DNA from 2 places in the Shewanella oncorhynchi genome. Region 2 is predicted to be linked to the other one. Evidence: riboswitches for the same ligand, from Rfam matches in the RefSeq annotation. Region 2 holds a riboswitch; the other holds the start of a gene.
What was found. A riboswitch is a leader RNA that binds a small molecule or an ion and turns the genes downstream of it on or off. The one in region 2 is predicted to bind cobalamin.
Positions count from the first base shown of each region.

Region 1: it holds a riboswitch for cobalamin, as region 2 does, so the genes downstream of both, RA178_RS04705 (ABC transporter ATP-binding protein) here and RA178_RS18380 (TonB-dependent receptor) in region 2, are expected to answer to the same signal.

Region 1 covers NZ_CP132914.1:1,043,414-1,050,950, reverse strand. Annotated here, with positions in the region: gene cobT (nicotinate-nucleotide--dimethylbenzimidazole phosphoribosyltransferase) at 1-230, opposite strand, end outside; gene RA178_RS04710 (FecCD family ABC transporter permease) at 439-1,569, opposite strand; gene RA178_RS04705 (ABC transporter ATP-binding protein) at 1,566-2,447, opposite strand; cobalamin riboswitch at 2,548-2,722, opposite strand; gene RA178_RS04700 (histidine phosphatase family protein) at 2,944-3,669, opposite strand; gene metH (methionine synthase) at 3,940-7,537, shown strand, end outside.
Region 2 covers NZ_CP132914.1:4,138,287-4,145,823, forward strand. Annotated here, with positions in the region: gene RA178_RS18380 (TonB-dependent receptor) at 37-1,998, opposite strand; cobalamin riboswitch at 2,108-2,341, opposite strand; gene RA178_RS18385 (RCC1 domain-containing protein) at 2,476-3,918, opposite strand; gene rihA (pyrimidine-specific ribonucleoside hydrolase RihA) at 4,153-5,109, shown strand; gene rbsK (ribokinase) at 5,129-6,040, shown strand; gene azu (azurin) at 6,334-6,810, shown strand; gene RA178_RS18405 (DUF3103 domain-containing protein) at 6,908-7,537, opposite strand, start outside.

The DNA of each region.
Region 1 (7,537 bases), 1.9 Mb from region 2:
TCCCCCGCAAACACTAACATGGTTGGATGGACTATTTTGAGCACATCCGTTTGCGGCTGCTCCGTTTGTTGCAAATCAGTCGCTTGCACGCGGGCAATCTGCAAGGCTAAGGATTCGAGCTGACCTAAGGCGCCGGGCGGCTTAGTCTTAAGATCAATTTTCTGCAGAATCACCAGATCCTGCGCTTTACTCACAGGGCTTATTTGAAAAGACACGGCTGACTGAGACATCCACACTCCACTTTGTAATCTACATTAAATAACCACAACGCATCCCGCGTCTATGACGAACATGTCCAATTGTGCATTTCCAATCGCGGGTGGGATATCAACAGAAATACTGATTATCCCGTCAGTCTGCACTTACGGCATGACTCAAAGATGACGACTTAACTCTGGGTTTACGTCCTGACTAGGTGACTACGGCATGACCTTGTATTTACGGCATGACTCTACGCTTACGTAAAATCAGCAAAAAGAACATGCTACCTATGGCGGCCGTGATAATGCCCACGGGCAACTCTTGATTACCCAATAAACAGCGCGCTAATACATCAATCCACACCATAAATAATCCGCCCACCAGCGCCGTTAATAATATCGGCTGACGACCGGGAAACAGCATGCGTACTGTGTGGGGGATCATTAACCCGACAAAACCGATACCGCCACAGGTAGCCACCAAAATAGCGGTAATCAAGGAGCAGAGCAGCAACATATTGAGCCGCAGCTTAGGCACATTCACTCCTAAGGTATGCGCCGTTTCATCCCCCGCCTGCAACGCCATGATCTGCCGTTTCATGCCTAAAATAATGAATAAACTCGCGCCAATCACCAGTGTCGGCAGTACTAACAAGGACCAACTGGCCTTAGCGAAACTGCCTAAACTCCAAAACAGCACAGAGGCTGTCGCCTGTGGACTGGCGAAATACAGCAGCAGACTCGTTAATGCGCCGAACATAAAGGAGGTCGCCACACCAGAGAGCAACATGCGCTCCACTTGGCTATTGAGCCCAAGCCCAGACAAAGCAAGCACTATCAACACCGACAAACTCGCGCCAATAAAAGCGCCCAAGGGCAAGCTAAACCAAAGTAATCCAGACAAGGCACCCGAACCGCTAAAAAGCCCAGAATGTGCCGCCATGCCCGCATTATCAAAAAATCCAGAGCCAGTGAATAAGGTCAACATCACCACAGCGCCAAAGGACGCGCCAGAGCTAATGCCAAACAAATAGGGATCGGCGAGCGGATTGCGAGTCACGGTTTGCAACACACTGCCCGCCAGTGACAAACCCGCTCCCGCCACAAAAGCCAGTAAAATGCGCGGCAACCTGAGCTCCATCACAATGCGCTCAGTAATGCCATTGGCTTGAGTGAGGTTCGTCGCTTTATTGATAAATACTTGAATAACATCCGTAAAACTGATGTTCGCCGCACCAAAACTCGTCGCGGCAATAGGCGTTATCAAAGTGATGATACCTAATACGAGCAGCATCAGTTGTTGTCTCGTCAACGGTGTCACGATACGCCCCAAATATGAGATGAAATATTGTTTACTCCCCTGAGTCATCCACCCTCGCCTCGCTCGTTCAGGCCATGATCTACATGGTGGTAACCATAAAAATAGCTGATTAAGGGCTTTTTATGTTGTGGATGGGGCGATACCTGAGCACACACGCCAAACACATCGCCAATTCGCGCCTCGGTTAATACTTCGGTTGGCGTCCCCATAGCGCTGATTTCCCCGTTATGGATCAACAACAAACTGTCGCACAGGGCACTGGCTAAATTAAGATCATGAATAGAGGCAATCACGCTAATCCCAAGACTACGCACCAATTCGAGGATTTGAATTTGATAGCGCACATCGAGGTGATTCGTTGGCTCATCAAGGATTAAAAGCTGTGGCTGCTGCACTATGGCGCGGGCAATCAAGGCGCGTTGCTTTTCACCGCCGGATAAGTGCTCATATTGTTGGTGCATCTTATGGCTCAAGCCAACTTTCTCTAAAGCCTTAGCAATACGCTCAGTATCACAGCTCGAATTGGTATCGAACATGCCCTTGTGGGGCGTTAAGCCCATGCTGACCAATTGCTCTGTGGTGAGGTCAAAATAGTGCGGTGTATCCTGCTGCACTACGGCAACGCGACAGGCAAACGCCTTGGGCGACAAGCGCTCAATATCTTGATCAAAAAGAGTAATGTTGCCCTGAGTTGGGCGAACAAACCGATACAAACAGCGCAGTAAACTGGACTTGCCCGCACCGTTAGGGCCAATCAGCCCCAGCATCTGCCCCGTTGGCAGCGTGAAGTTAATATTGGAAAGAATGGTTTTGCCATCGATACACCAGCTCAACTGGCTCACATTGAGCGCGACTGACGGGCTCAATGACGGGTTAGTGTCACTGTCATTCACGGGGCTGTTAGTTTGGATTGCGGAAAGTTTCACCTAAGCGGCGCTCCTATCGAGTCCAAACCTGTATAAAAAAAGGTTGTGCATATTGTCATCTGCTCCCTCGAGTCACCCGCTCGAGAACTAAGGCTGCACGCAGCGATAACAGAAATAGGCAGGTCTCCTGACTCGTAGGGAAGAAGATTCGAGATCTTTTTCACTACTCACAGTTGCGGGCACAGTTCGGGCTGACTGACGAGCAGCTCCCCGATTCCCTATTATGTTTGGGTTGATATGCTCTTTGTTAACAACGCCACTTGAATTAAAACAACGGAGCGATTCGAACAAAGAGAGTCTATTCCCAACACCTATTTCTGCGACGTTATCACTCATTGCGCATGTAATACGCTATCTCGTTCAAACGTCAGGGAAAAGCATTATCCTACATCTATCCCATTAGGCAATGCTGTTTAAATCAGAATATTTTCATGTCAGCTTATTCTCGCCAAACGATCACGCCTACATCATAACTCCTAGGTCGTGAAATAAGGCCTCAACACCTGCGCCCACTCGGCCAATCTAAACGCCAATAGCAGGCACCCTGTTCATCTTGCAGCACATTAATGCTCACCACGGCCGCCACGGTTAAATCGAGTTGACTATAAAACCCCACCGCCCGTTCAACCCCTAAGGCACGCGCCATTAAGTGACGGATCACCCCGCCGTGGGTCACGACCCACACTTGAGTGGCTGGCATATTGTCAGTGGTTTCATTAATGGCACTGTTTTCATTACCCATTTTATGTGAGTCAAGGGTCAATCGTTCAAACTCGGCGGCGAGTATCTGGTCAATCGTCCCATTCACCCGCGACTCAAAACTTGCCATAGTTTCACCATTAGGCGGCGGAGTTTGCCAAGGGTTTTGCCAATACGCCGCTAAGTGTTCGCCCTCTTGTTGATACAGTTCATCGAGCCGACAACCGTCCCAATCACCAAAATCAATTTCCTGTAAACCCGACAAACACTGCGCCTGCAATGGCCTTGACTCAGATATCAGTGCCGCCGTCGAATGCAGCTCGGCGGCAAAAGCGTGGGAAAAATCGGCGCAGCGGCGTGAAGTCGAGCTATAAATCGCGCTACACACGCTGGCCTGTGACTCAACTGCTGCCGACATTTGTTGCCAACCCTTTTTGCTTAAAGGCACATCCACACGACCCCGCAAGATCGCGCCGCCTTCACACTCACCGTGGCGTAACAATAACAATCGAACTTGTTTCATATATGCCTTTTTAGTTAGGGACTAGATGCTAGAAACTCAAGCCGAGGGCCTAAATTCTAGATTCTCGATTCTCGCTCCTAATGCCTTTGACTTTCATCTTGCCCTGACAATCATAAGTCGCGTATTATGGACGTCTATACGTTTAAATGTCCAAAACAAATTTTTAAGAGCAAGTATTCAAAAAAATGTCGGCTGACGACAATAAAATGCACTTAGCATAACAATGGCCGATTTTTGGACTTAACTTAGCTGTATTTAAGGTAATTATTTATGACGATACCCTCAACCAAAGCCAGCCAAATATTAGCAGACATTCGCAAACAGCTTGCAGAGCGCATTCTGATCTTAGACGGTGCCATGGGCACTATGATCCAAGGCTACAAGCTGGAAGAAGAGGACTATCGCGGCGAACGCTTTAAAGATTGGCATACGGATGTCAAAGGTAACAACGACCTCTTGGTCTTATCGCAACCCCACATCATCAAACAAATTCACACCGACTACTTAAACGCCGGTGCCGACATCATTGAAACCAACACCTTTAACGCCACCACCATCGCCATGGCCGACTACGACATGCAGTCGCTGTCCGCCGAAATTAACTTAGCCGGCGCGCGACTCGCCCGTGAAGCCTGTGATGAAGCCTTTGCTGCCACAGGCATTCCACGCTATGTCGCCGGTGTGTTAGGCCCCACTAACCGTACGTGTTCGATTAGCCCTGATGTGAACGACCCAGGCTATCGCAACGTCAGCTTCGATGAGTTAGTGACTGCTTACAAAGAATCCACTAAGGCGCTGATTGAGGGTGGCGCGGATATCATTATGGTCGAGACCATATTCGATACCTTAAACGCCAAAGCCGCGCTGTTTGCGATTGAATCCGTATTCGATGACTTATTCGGTCAGCATTCTAAAGACAGATTGCCGATCATGATTTCGGGCACCATTACCGATGCCTCTGGCCGCACACTGACAGGCCAAACGACCGAAGCCTTTTACAATTCCCTTCGCCATATCAAGCCCTTATCTATCGGTCTTAACTGTGCACTTGGGCCAAAAGAATTGCGCCCCTATGTGGAAGAATTATCCCGCATCAGTGAGTGTTATGTGTCGGCGCATCCGAATGCAGGCCTGCCGAACGAGTTTGGCGGTTACGATGAAACCCCAGAAGACATGGCGAACGTGATCGAAGATTGGGCGCGCGAAGGCATGCTTAATATTATCGGGGGTTGTTGTGGTAGTACGCCTGAACATATCCGCGTGATCCGCGAAGCGGTGAGCCGTCACGATCCACGTATTTTGCCGGACATTCCGGTCGCTTGCCGCTTGGCAGGTTTGGAACCACTGACTATCGACGCCCAATCCCTGTTCGTTAACGTGGGTGAGCGCACCAACGTTACAGGTTCGGCCAAGTTTTTAAAGCTGATCAAAGAAGGCAAGTTTGAGCAGGCGCTCGATGTCGCCCGCGAGCAGGTCGAAAGCGGCGCGCAGATCATCGACATCAACATGGACGAAGGCATGCTCGATGGCGCCGAGATCATGCACAAGTTTTTAAACTTGATAGCCTCTGAGCCCGACATCAGCCGCGTACCTATTATGATCGACTCATCCAAATGGGAAGTGATCGAAGCTGGCCTCAAATGTATTCAAGGCAAGGGCATAGTTAACTCTATTTCCCTCAAAGAAGGCGAAGCCAAGTTTATCGAGCAAGCCACCTTAGTGAAACGCTACGGCGCGGCGGCCATTATCATGGCGTTCGACGAGCAAGGTCAGGCCGACACTAAGGCGCGTAAAATCGAAATCTGTACCCGCGCCTATCGGGTGCTGGTCGACAAGGTCGGCTTTCCGCCAGAAGACATCATCTTCGACCCGAATATTTTCGCCATCGCCACCGGTATTGATGAACACGACAACTATGCCGTCGATTTTATTGATGCCATTAAAGCGATTAAAACCACCCTGCCCCACGCGATGATTTCGGGCGGCGTGTCGAACGTGTCGTTCTCGTTCCGCGGTAACAACCCAGTGCGCGAAGCGATTCACGCCGTTTTCCTGTACCACGCCATCAAAGTCGGCATGGACATGGGGATTGTCAACGCGGGCCAGTTAGCCATTTACGACGATATCGATCCTGAGCTTAAAGTGCGGGTCGAAAACGTAGTGCTTAACTTGCCCTGCCCAATTGAAGGCTCAAGCAATACCGAGCAGTTACTTGAAATCGCGGAGAAATTCCGCGGTGATGGCGCGCAGGTCGGTAAGAAAGAAGATTTAGAATGGCGCAGCTGGCCGGTGAGCCAACGCTTATCCCATGCGCTCGTCAAAGGCATTACCGAATTTATCGATGAAGATACCGAAGCCGCTCGCCAAGAAGCGAAACGTCCGCTGGATGTGATTGAAGGCGCCTTGATGGACGGCATGAACGTGGTCGGCGACTTGTTCGGCTCGGGCAAAATGTTCCTGCCGCAGGTGGTAAAATCGGCGCGGGTGATGAAAAAAGCCGTGGCTTACTTAAACCCCTATATCGAGCTAGAAAAGGTCGAAGGCCAATCTAATGGCAAGATTTTGATGGTGACAGTAAAAGGTGACGTGCACGATATCGGCAAGAATATCGTCGGCGTAGTGCTCGCCTGTAACGGTTTTGAGGTATTCGATTTAGGTGTGATGGTGTCGGTGGAGCGAATTCTCGACGCGGTGAAAGAACACAATATCGATATCATCGGCATGTCGGGCCTCATCACTCCGAGTCTGGACGAGATGGTGCATAACGTGAAAACCTTCCACCGCGAAGGCTTAACGATTCCAGCAATTATCGGCGGCGCGACTTGCTCTAAAATCCACACAGCGGTGAAGATTGCACCCCATTATCCCCATGGCGCCATTTATATCGCCGATGCGTCCCGCGCCGTGCCTATGGTGAGTAAGCTCATCAACAACGAGACCCGCCAAGCGACCATAGACGAAACCTATGCTGAATACGACGACATGCGCACTAAGCGTTTATCCCAAGCCAAGCGCAAAGAGATAGTGTCACTCGAAGCGGCCCGTGAAAACCGCTGCCAACACGATTGGGCCAACTACACCCCGTTTACGCCAAACGTGCTCGGTCGCCAAGTATTTGATCATTATCCGTTAGAAGACTTAGTCGAGCGTATCGACTGGACACCGTTTTTCCGCTCGTGGGAACTGCACGGCCACTACCCTGAAATCCTCACCGATAAAGTGGTCGGTGAAGAAGCGCAAAAACTGTTCGCCGATGGTCAGGCCATGCTCAAACAAATCATCGAAGAAAAGTGGCTCACGGCAAAAGCGGTTATCGGCTTATTCCCAGCCAATACCGTCAATTACGACGACATTGAGCTCTACACAGATGAGTCGCGTACCACAGTTGAAATGACCACGCATCACCTGCGGATGCAGCTTGAGCGTGTCGGTAATGACAACTTCTGCCTATCCGATTTTGTTGCACCAAAAGACTCAGGCGTCGCCGATTACATGGGCGGCTTTGCTGTGACCACAGGCCACGGCATAGACGAACATGTGGCGCGTTTTGAAGCCAACCATGACGACTACAACGCCATCATGCTCAAATGCTTAGCCGACCGTTTGGCCGAAGCCTTTGCCGAGCGGATGCACGAACGGGTACGTAAAGAGTTTTGGGGTTATGCGGCCGACGAGCAGTTAAGCAACGAAGCCTTAATCCGCGAGAAATACAAAGGCATACGCCCCGCACCGGGCTACCCAGCTTGCCCAGACCACACAGAAAAAGGCTTGTTATGGGACTTGCTCAAGCCCGATGAGACTATCGACTTGAACATCACCGAAAGCTACGCCATGTTCCCCACAGCGGCAGTATCGGGCTGGTATTTCG
Region 2 (7,537 bases):
TGAGTCTGGCTTTGTTATTGGATAGCTCATTAATATTTAGAAGCGGTAGCCCACAGTGAAACGAATATCACGGCCTCGGCCTGAATAATAACCATTATATGTTCCACCACCATAATAGCCTGCGCTAACATAGTCTTTATCAAATAGGTTATCGATACGCAAACTAGCAAGCCAAGCATCACGATTATAATTCAAGGCTAAATTACCAAGCACGTAACTTGCTAGCTTATCACCTTGATTAGCGTTATCGCCTTCGATAAAACGATCCCCCGTGTAGATAGCTTCGGCAAATACTTGGAAATGCTCAGCAAAATCCATACTGACATAACCGCGTCCCGTGTGTTTTGCCACCCAAGACAGCTCTTTGCCATCGTTAGCACCATCGGTAAATTCGGCGTCGGTATAGTTATATTCCAGCCCTAACTGCAGCGCTTTAGTGATCTGCCAATCCCAATCGGCACCCGCGCCATAACGACGAGAAGCGTCGGCATTGACGTTTGCACCGTCGAAATTTCCACCTATGGGTTTAACTGCACTCGAGTCATAAACAATTTCATCCTCTAAATCGAGACGATATAGGCTGACTCGTAGGGTTTGACTAGCGACAGCCCAATCCCAACCCGCCTCATAGGAACGGCCAGTTTGCGGCTTTAAGCCAAATACGCCCGGCGATGTATAAGCTTGCTCATCCACTTTGGCAAAACGGAAGTTATCATCGGCGCGCACGTAGAGTCTGTGCTCCGCAGTTGGGCGGTAATTTAAACCCAGTTCGAATGCGTGGGCATTTTCGTCTAAATCCATGCCATTAGGATAGACATTGCCATCGACTAACTCATCGGTCACCCGCGCATATCGTCCACCCACAACGTAACTTAAAGTATGACTTAAAGGCACTGTAGCTTGTAGATAGGCGCTTTGCATTTGCTGCACATTACTGCGCGCCATAGTGTCAAAATCAGCCTTGCCACGGCTGATGTCTAAACCTGTGACTAGGTTTAACTCGCCTTGACGCGTACTGTAATTCGCTAACGCTTTAGGGCTAAACATTAACAGTGAGCGTGTGTTATGGCTGTTCGCCCCCCAATTAAGAGAAGACACTAAGGTATCGCTATAATCTAAATCCGCCGCCAGCGCCCAGTTTTGATTAAGCTGATGCTGGTAACCCGTTCGCGCCGCAGTGGTCATCTCGTGGGCATACTCTACCTTATTTGATGAAGCACGGGGATCGTCTTTAAATTGCTTTTCAGTAAGCGAGCCCGGATTTTCACGATCGTTATCGTAGTAGCTGGTTTCAACAAAGAACGAGTCTGTGGCTGTTTTATATTGAATGCGGCCAAGAATAGAGCCGGTTTCGTTGGCATTATGCTGGCGATAGTTGTCACCTTGGTTGTAACTACCGGTGAAAAAGTAACGCCAATCTTTGTTGATCGCGCCAGAAACATCACCACGACCTTCATAGGTATCAAAGCTACCGCCAGATAACTGCACGCTGCCGCCAGTATTTTCAGGGGACTTAGTGACAATATTAATCACCCCGCCCACGGCTTGATCGCCATAAAGTACACCTGCACTACCCGATAAAATTTCAATACGATCCACTTGATTAAGCGGAATGGCATTAAGGCTAGGTGCGGCGATATCGATATTATTGAGACGACGACCATCAAGTAAAATCAGCGTGTTATTAACGGCTGTGCTGGCGCTAAAACCACGTATAGCAAAGCTAGTTCCAATATTGTTATCCGAAATTTGAATACCGCTTTGACCGCGTAAGACGTCGGTCAAATTAGTTGCGCCACTCATTTCAATAGCCGCGGCATCAATCACATTCACATTGGCGGCAATATTTAAGGGGGTCTTATCAGAGCGGCCGATCACGACAAGATGCTCGTCGACTTTAGCTGTGCTGGTATCGTCAGCCGCCACAGCGGGCGCGATAATTGAAAAACTGCATAGGCTGCCGATCAGCAGCGCGATTTTTGTTGGATTTGTTCCCATTTTACCTTTAACTCCTGCAAGGAAAACGGGGCATTGACGCCACGATACCGTTAATTCAGTCGTAAATACTGACGGTGATTATCGCATTTTGAGATCTGCCCACCGAAATCTCAAAAACACCTTTAGGGCCGGTCTCCGGACTTAGGCTATGTTAATCCATTAAAGTTGGATTAACGCGAGACTAACCTTTCACATTCTGACTTTCGGGTTCTGTCTTGAACACACCAATCAAACGCGGTCCTCTCTCACCTTTTACCGTTGCGGGGGCAGTGCCAGAATTTCACTGGCTTCCCGATTATCTCACGACGCTATCATCGCAAGCACCACAGAAGGTTGACTCAAAATTAGGTTCAAAGGGCGTACAACCTGTTAACGCCCAACAAGGCTCAGAGCATATCAGACCTGAGCGCGCGCATTATAGACGTCTATACGGATGAAAGTCCATCAATCTCAGATTAGCGAGAAAACTCACATGAGCTAGAAAACGCCATCCCAGTTTTTTGCCGCAGGTTTTGGTCTGTCTTTGCTCAAAATCGCCTGACGCTGTACAGGGGTTTCGCATTGGGCAACGGGGGTAAAATCCAGCGGTTTAATCACTAACGAGTCAGCAGGTTGTACCGGCGACTTGTCAAACATTGGCAAATTCATCGACCAAGAGACCATCTCCCCCTTTTCGCTGATGCCAACATAACCGTCATTTGCGCCATCTAACCAAGTAAGGCGCGGAATACGTGCAATCAACTTCTCCACATTTTCACGGTTGGCGCGATAACCAACAGGCACCACTTTGCCATCGGGACGCGTAAACAGAAAGGAGGCAGGCCCTTGGGTAATGATGCTGCCTTCCTGCCAATATTTATCAAGAATCTCTTGGGCATAGTGAAACCCAAACATATGAGCGTAATCAGTATCGTCGGCCACTATTTGCGGCACGGCCTTATCCCGCAGTAATAAAAAGCCTGAGCCAATGCTAATAATCTCTTTTACCCCTGTGATATCGGTTTTTTTAATCCAATCGACACCACAGTTAATCCCATCGCCCCAAAAATGCGCATCCCCCGTAGGACTTAAAATCGCAAAGGCACAATTGTTTGCCGTCATACTCGCCACATCCTTTAAGGCGCTGCGGATCGAGTAAGCATCACTGCGCCAACCCCAACTCACCACAGTGCCGTCCTTTTTCAAGGCGGCATAGGTGTGTTGAAAATATTCGATCTTCGCCACATCCGTAAGCTGCGGGAGTAACTTTTTCATGTTGGTCGACTCTTCAACCTGCCCCCAAATCACCGCGCTACCTTCTTTTTTGAGGGCGACAAAACTGCGTCCTCTGGCAAAGATATCGACAACATCAACTAATTGATCCTGCACATGTAAGCTATTGCCGCCGTAGGGGCCATAACCCCAAGTATGCACCTTGCCATTGGCATCAAGGGCGGCAATGGCCTCTTGATTGGCGAACAACTTGGTAATATTGGTCATGCGGTTTTGTAGGGCTTTGTCGAGGCTATATTTCCCCGCATTGCCCCAGTACACCACAGTGCCATCTTGACGTAGCGCGGCAAACCCGTCCTTAACTGGGACGATTTGCTTAACTCGCTTAAGCTGCTCCGTCACCTCGCGGCTATCACCGCCAGCATAACTGTCACCCCAAGTGATCACCTCACCGGATTTTGTTAACGCCGCAAAGGCCGAACTGTTGGTGACCACAGTCTCGACTGCGGGTAAATCACAAGGAATATGGCGATACTGTGGACTCGGATTTTCCTTAAATTGGATGAGTTTACCGTTATCAAACTGTAGCAATGACTCGTTATTACTTTCCACAACGGCCATAGGTTGAGGATCGCTACAGCCAGAGATCTGCATGGCAACCATGCCCACGAGTAAAACCTTAGGCCAAGTGATTCGATGAGTGAGCATTACTTATTTCCTTATATTTGCTTGGAGATGTCATTCAATGTTGTGCAGCGGACAGAGCGAGAATGGATTGACCTAACATCGCCTAATGTCAAAAATGGGCAGAATTCTAGCAGCTTGTTGATAAAAAGACGAAAATGCTCACAGTTTACTCTGCAAGTCCCCTACACAGGCTAGCGCCTAACTGATGGCATGCTATTCTAAGCCCCCATCACCGCTGTTTAAAGGAGTAACAGTATGACTCGCCCTATTATTCTGGATTGCGATCCCGGCCATGACGACGCCATTGCGCTCATTTTAGCTCTCGCCCATCCAGAGCTGGTTCCACTGGCCGTCACCACTAGTGCCGGCAACCAAACGCCGGATAAAACGCTCAATAATGCCCTGCGGATCTTAACCTTATTAAATCGCAGTGATATTCCTGTCGCTGGCGGCGCCGCCAAGCCATTAGCCCGCGAATTAATCATTGCCGACAATGTCCATGGTGAAACCGGACTCGACGGCCCTGCATTGCCTAATCCAAGTTTTAGTCCTCAAGCCATTACCGCAGTTGAATTAATGGCGCAGCAAATTCGCCAAAGTCATCAGCCAGTAACCTTAATTCCCACAGGGCCGCTGACTAACATCGCCCTTTTACTGGCGAGTCATAGCGAATTACACGCCAAGATCGAACGCATAGTGCTAATGGGCGGTGCAGCCGGTGTCGGTAATTGGACCCCAGCCGCCGAGTTTAATATTTTTGTCGACCCCGAAGCCGCCGATATTGTCTTTAAATCCGGTATTCCCATCACTATGTGTGGGCTCGATGTGACTCATCAGGCACAAATCATGGATGAAGACATAGAACGCATTCGCGCGATTCAAAATCCAATTGCTCAGTGCGTCGCCGAATTATTGGATTTCTTTATGATTTACCACAGAGATCCTAAATGGGGCTTTATTGGTGCGCCATTGCACGACCCCTGCACTATCGCTTGGTTGCTTAAACCTGAACTATTTGAGGCGCAAGATTGCTGGGTAAGTATTGAAACCCAAAGTGAGTTGACCTTAGGCATGACAGTGGTCGATCGCTATCAGCTAACAGGTAAAGCCGCCAATGCGACTGTGCTGTTTGGGATCGATAGGCAAGGCTTTGTCGATTTACTGGTAGACAGTTTACGCGTCTATGATGCAACTTATCTCAATCGCAGATAAAAATGACAGTGAGTCTTCTATGAGCCAGATACTCGTTATCGGCAGTGCAAATGCCGATCATGTGATGAAATTTGAGTACCTGCCCGCTGCAGGGCAAACCTTAATGAGCCGAGATTATCGCCTCGAACAGGGCGGTAAAGGGGCCAATCAAGCCGTCGCCTGCGCGCGCTTAGCCAAATCAGGTTCACGCACTGATTTTATCTGCCATCTCGGCCAAGACAGTATCGGCGATGATATGCGTCAAAGCTGGATGAAAGATGGCATCAGTGCGGAAGGGATCCGCCAAATAGCCGGACTGAGTACAGGCACTGCCATGATTTTTATCGGTGATAACGGTGAGAATACGATTGGCGTTGCCGCAGGTGCCAACGCCAGCCTTTCACCCGATGACTTAGAAGCTCATTACACTCTGTTTGCTAATGCGGAGTACTTGTTAACACAATTGGAAACGCCCGCTGCCACAGTGGCAAAGGCGCTGCAAATAGCCAAGAATCTTGGCGTGACGACTGTACTAAATCCTGCTCCAGCGACGGCACTTGGCCAAGATGTACTCAAGTGGGTAGATATTATTACCCCCAATGAAACCGAAGCAGAAGCCTTAACGGGAGTTGAGATCAACCATATTGATGATGCACACATGGCAGCGCAACTTCTCCACCAGCAGGGAGTAAAGATTGTGGTCATTACCTTAGGTAGCCGTGGCGCATTTATCAGCAGCCCAGGTTTTAATGGGCTAATACCTGCGTTTGAAGTGCAGGCCATAGACACAGTCGCCGCAGGAGATACCTTCAATGGCGCCTTAGTTGTGGGCTTAAGCGAGGGCATGTCAATTGCTGCCGCGGTGGGATTTGCCAATGCAGCCAGTGCCATTACTGTCACTCGCCCTGGTGCGCAACGTGCGATTCCCTATCGACAGGAGCTTTCGTACTAAAACGTAAGACGTTCTGAATTAGACGCCCTGCGTTAGAATCAATAAATTATCATTTATAAACCAAACACATAAATAATAACTTCTGAGTACTTAGTTCACTCCAACTAAGTACTCACCTATGTTTACCACTAACAATTTTGCCGCCAATAACGATGCTAGCTTTCAACCGAAAGTTGCATATACATAATTTACACGCTGATTTCATTCCCATTTAATGAAGATTGCTTATGCTGGCAGGTGCATGTCCGAGTCAAAACGGCTCGGCTACCCTTGTTCAAATAAGGAAGTACCAGATGAAAGCAAAAAGCACAGCTTTACGTAACGTGACCAGCACTAGCCTAATCGGCCTAGGATTATTATTCGCTAGCCAAGCGAGTGCCAACGAATGTGAACTGAAAATTGCCGCCACTGATGCAATGCAATTTGACACTAAAGAGCTGTCTGTACCTGCAAGCTGTAAAGAAGTGACCTTAACCTTAACCCACTCAGGCACCTTGCCAAAAGCAGCAATGGGCCATAACTGGGTATTAACTAAGGCTGCCGATATGTCAGCCGTAGCGACCGAAGGTATGAGCGCCGGTCCTGATGCAGCCTATGTCAAAGCCGGTGATACGCGCGTTATCGCACACACAGATTTAGTGGGCGGTGGCGAATCAACGTCGATCACCTTTAGCACTGCCGGTATGAGCGCTACCGAAGCCTACCAATTCTTCTGCAGCTTCCCAGGTCACTGGGCGATTATGCAAGGCAGTTTCAAGTTAAAAGCTTAAAGGAATGGCCTAGCCTCACCTTAAGTTAGTCAATAAAAAAGCGGATCTTAGGATCCGCTTTTACATTTCAGCCATTGCATTTAGCCGCACTAATCCATCATGGTCTTGGTTGGATGACTAATGGCGCAAAGCTCGTCATCGCATTGCCGTTAGCTCCGTTCAAGTTAGGATATTCAACCCCTTCCTGTAAGGTGTAATACACGTCGACAAAGTCATCGTCATTGGTGAACCAAGCATCCGGCATCACACTTAAAATACCATTGGTGATTTGCGGGATCAGCGCATAACCCTGAGCTTCAGGATCGGGGATCGACTTTAAGATCTGCTCCGCCGCTTCCAACAGCTTAGTGGCCAACACTTTATAGTTAGTACCATCGTCATGCTCCATTAAGATCATGTCCGCAGCCGCCCAACGATAACGCTCCCAATGTATGATGATTTGATTCGGATAATAGGTCGTATCCGCATAATCTAAATAGGGCATTTCGACGATATCGAGCACAGGCTCTTCACTGCTTGGATCAACCCCAGTCACTATGCCGTAAATTTCGGCACGACCAGAAATCCACGGCTCATGGTCATCCTTCAAGGATATTTGTTTGATCACTGTGGTTGAAATCGGCTTATCTGCCACCGCCTGTGTTTGCGCACGGCTCAGTAGCGCGCCCTCTTTTTTCGCTGACTGCGCCTCGGCAAATGTCGCCCGCATCACCTCTAAGCCAGCCAC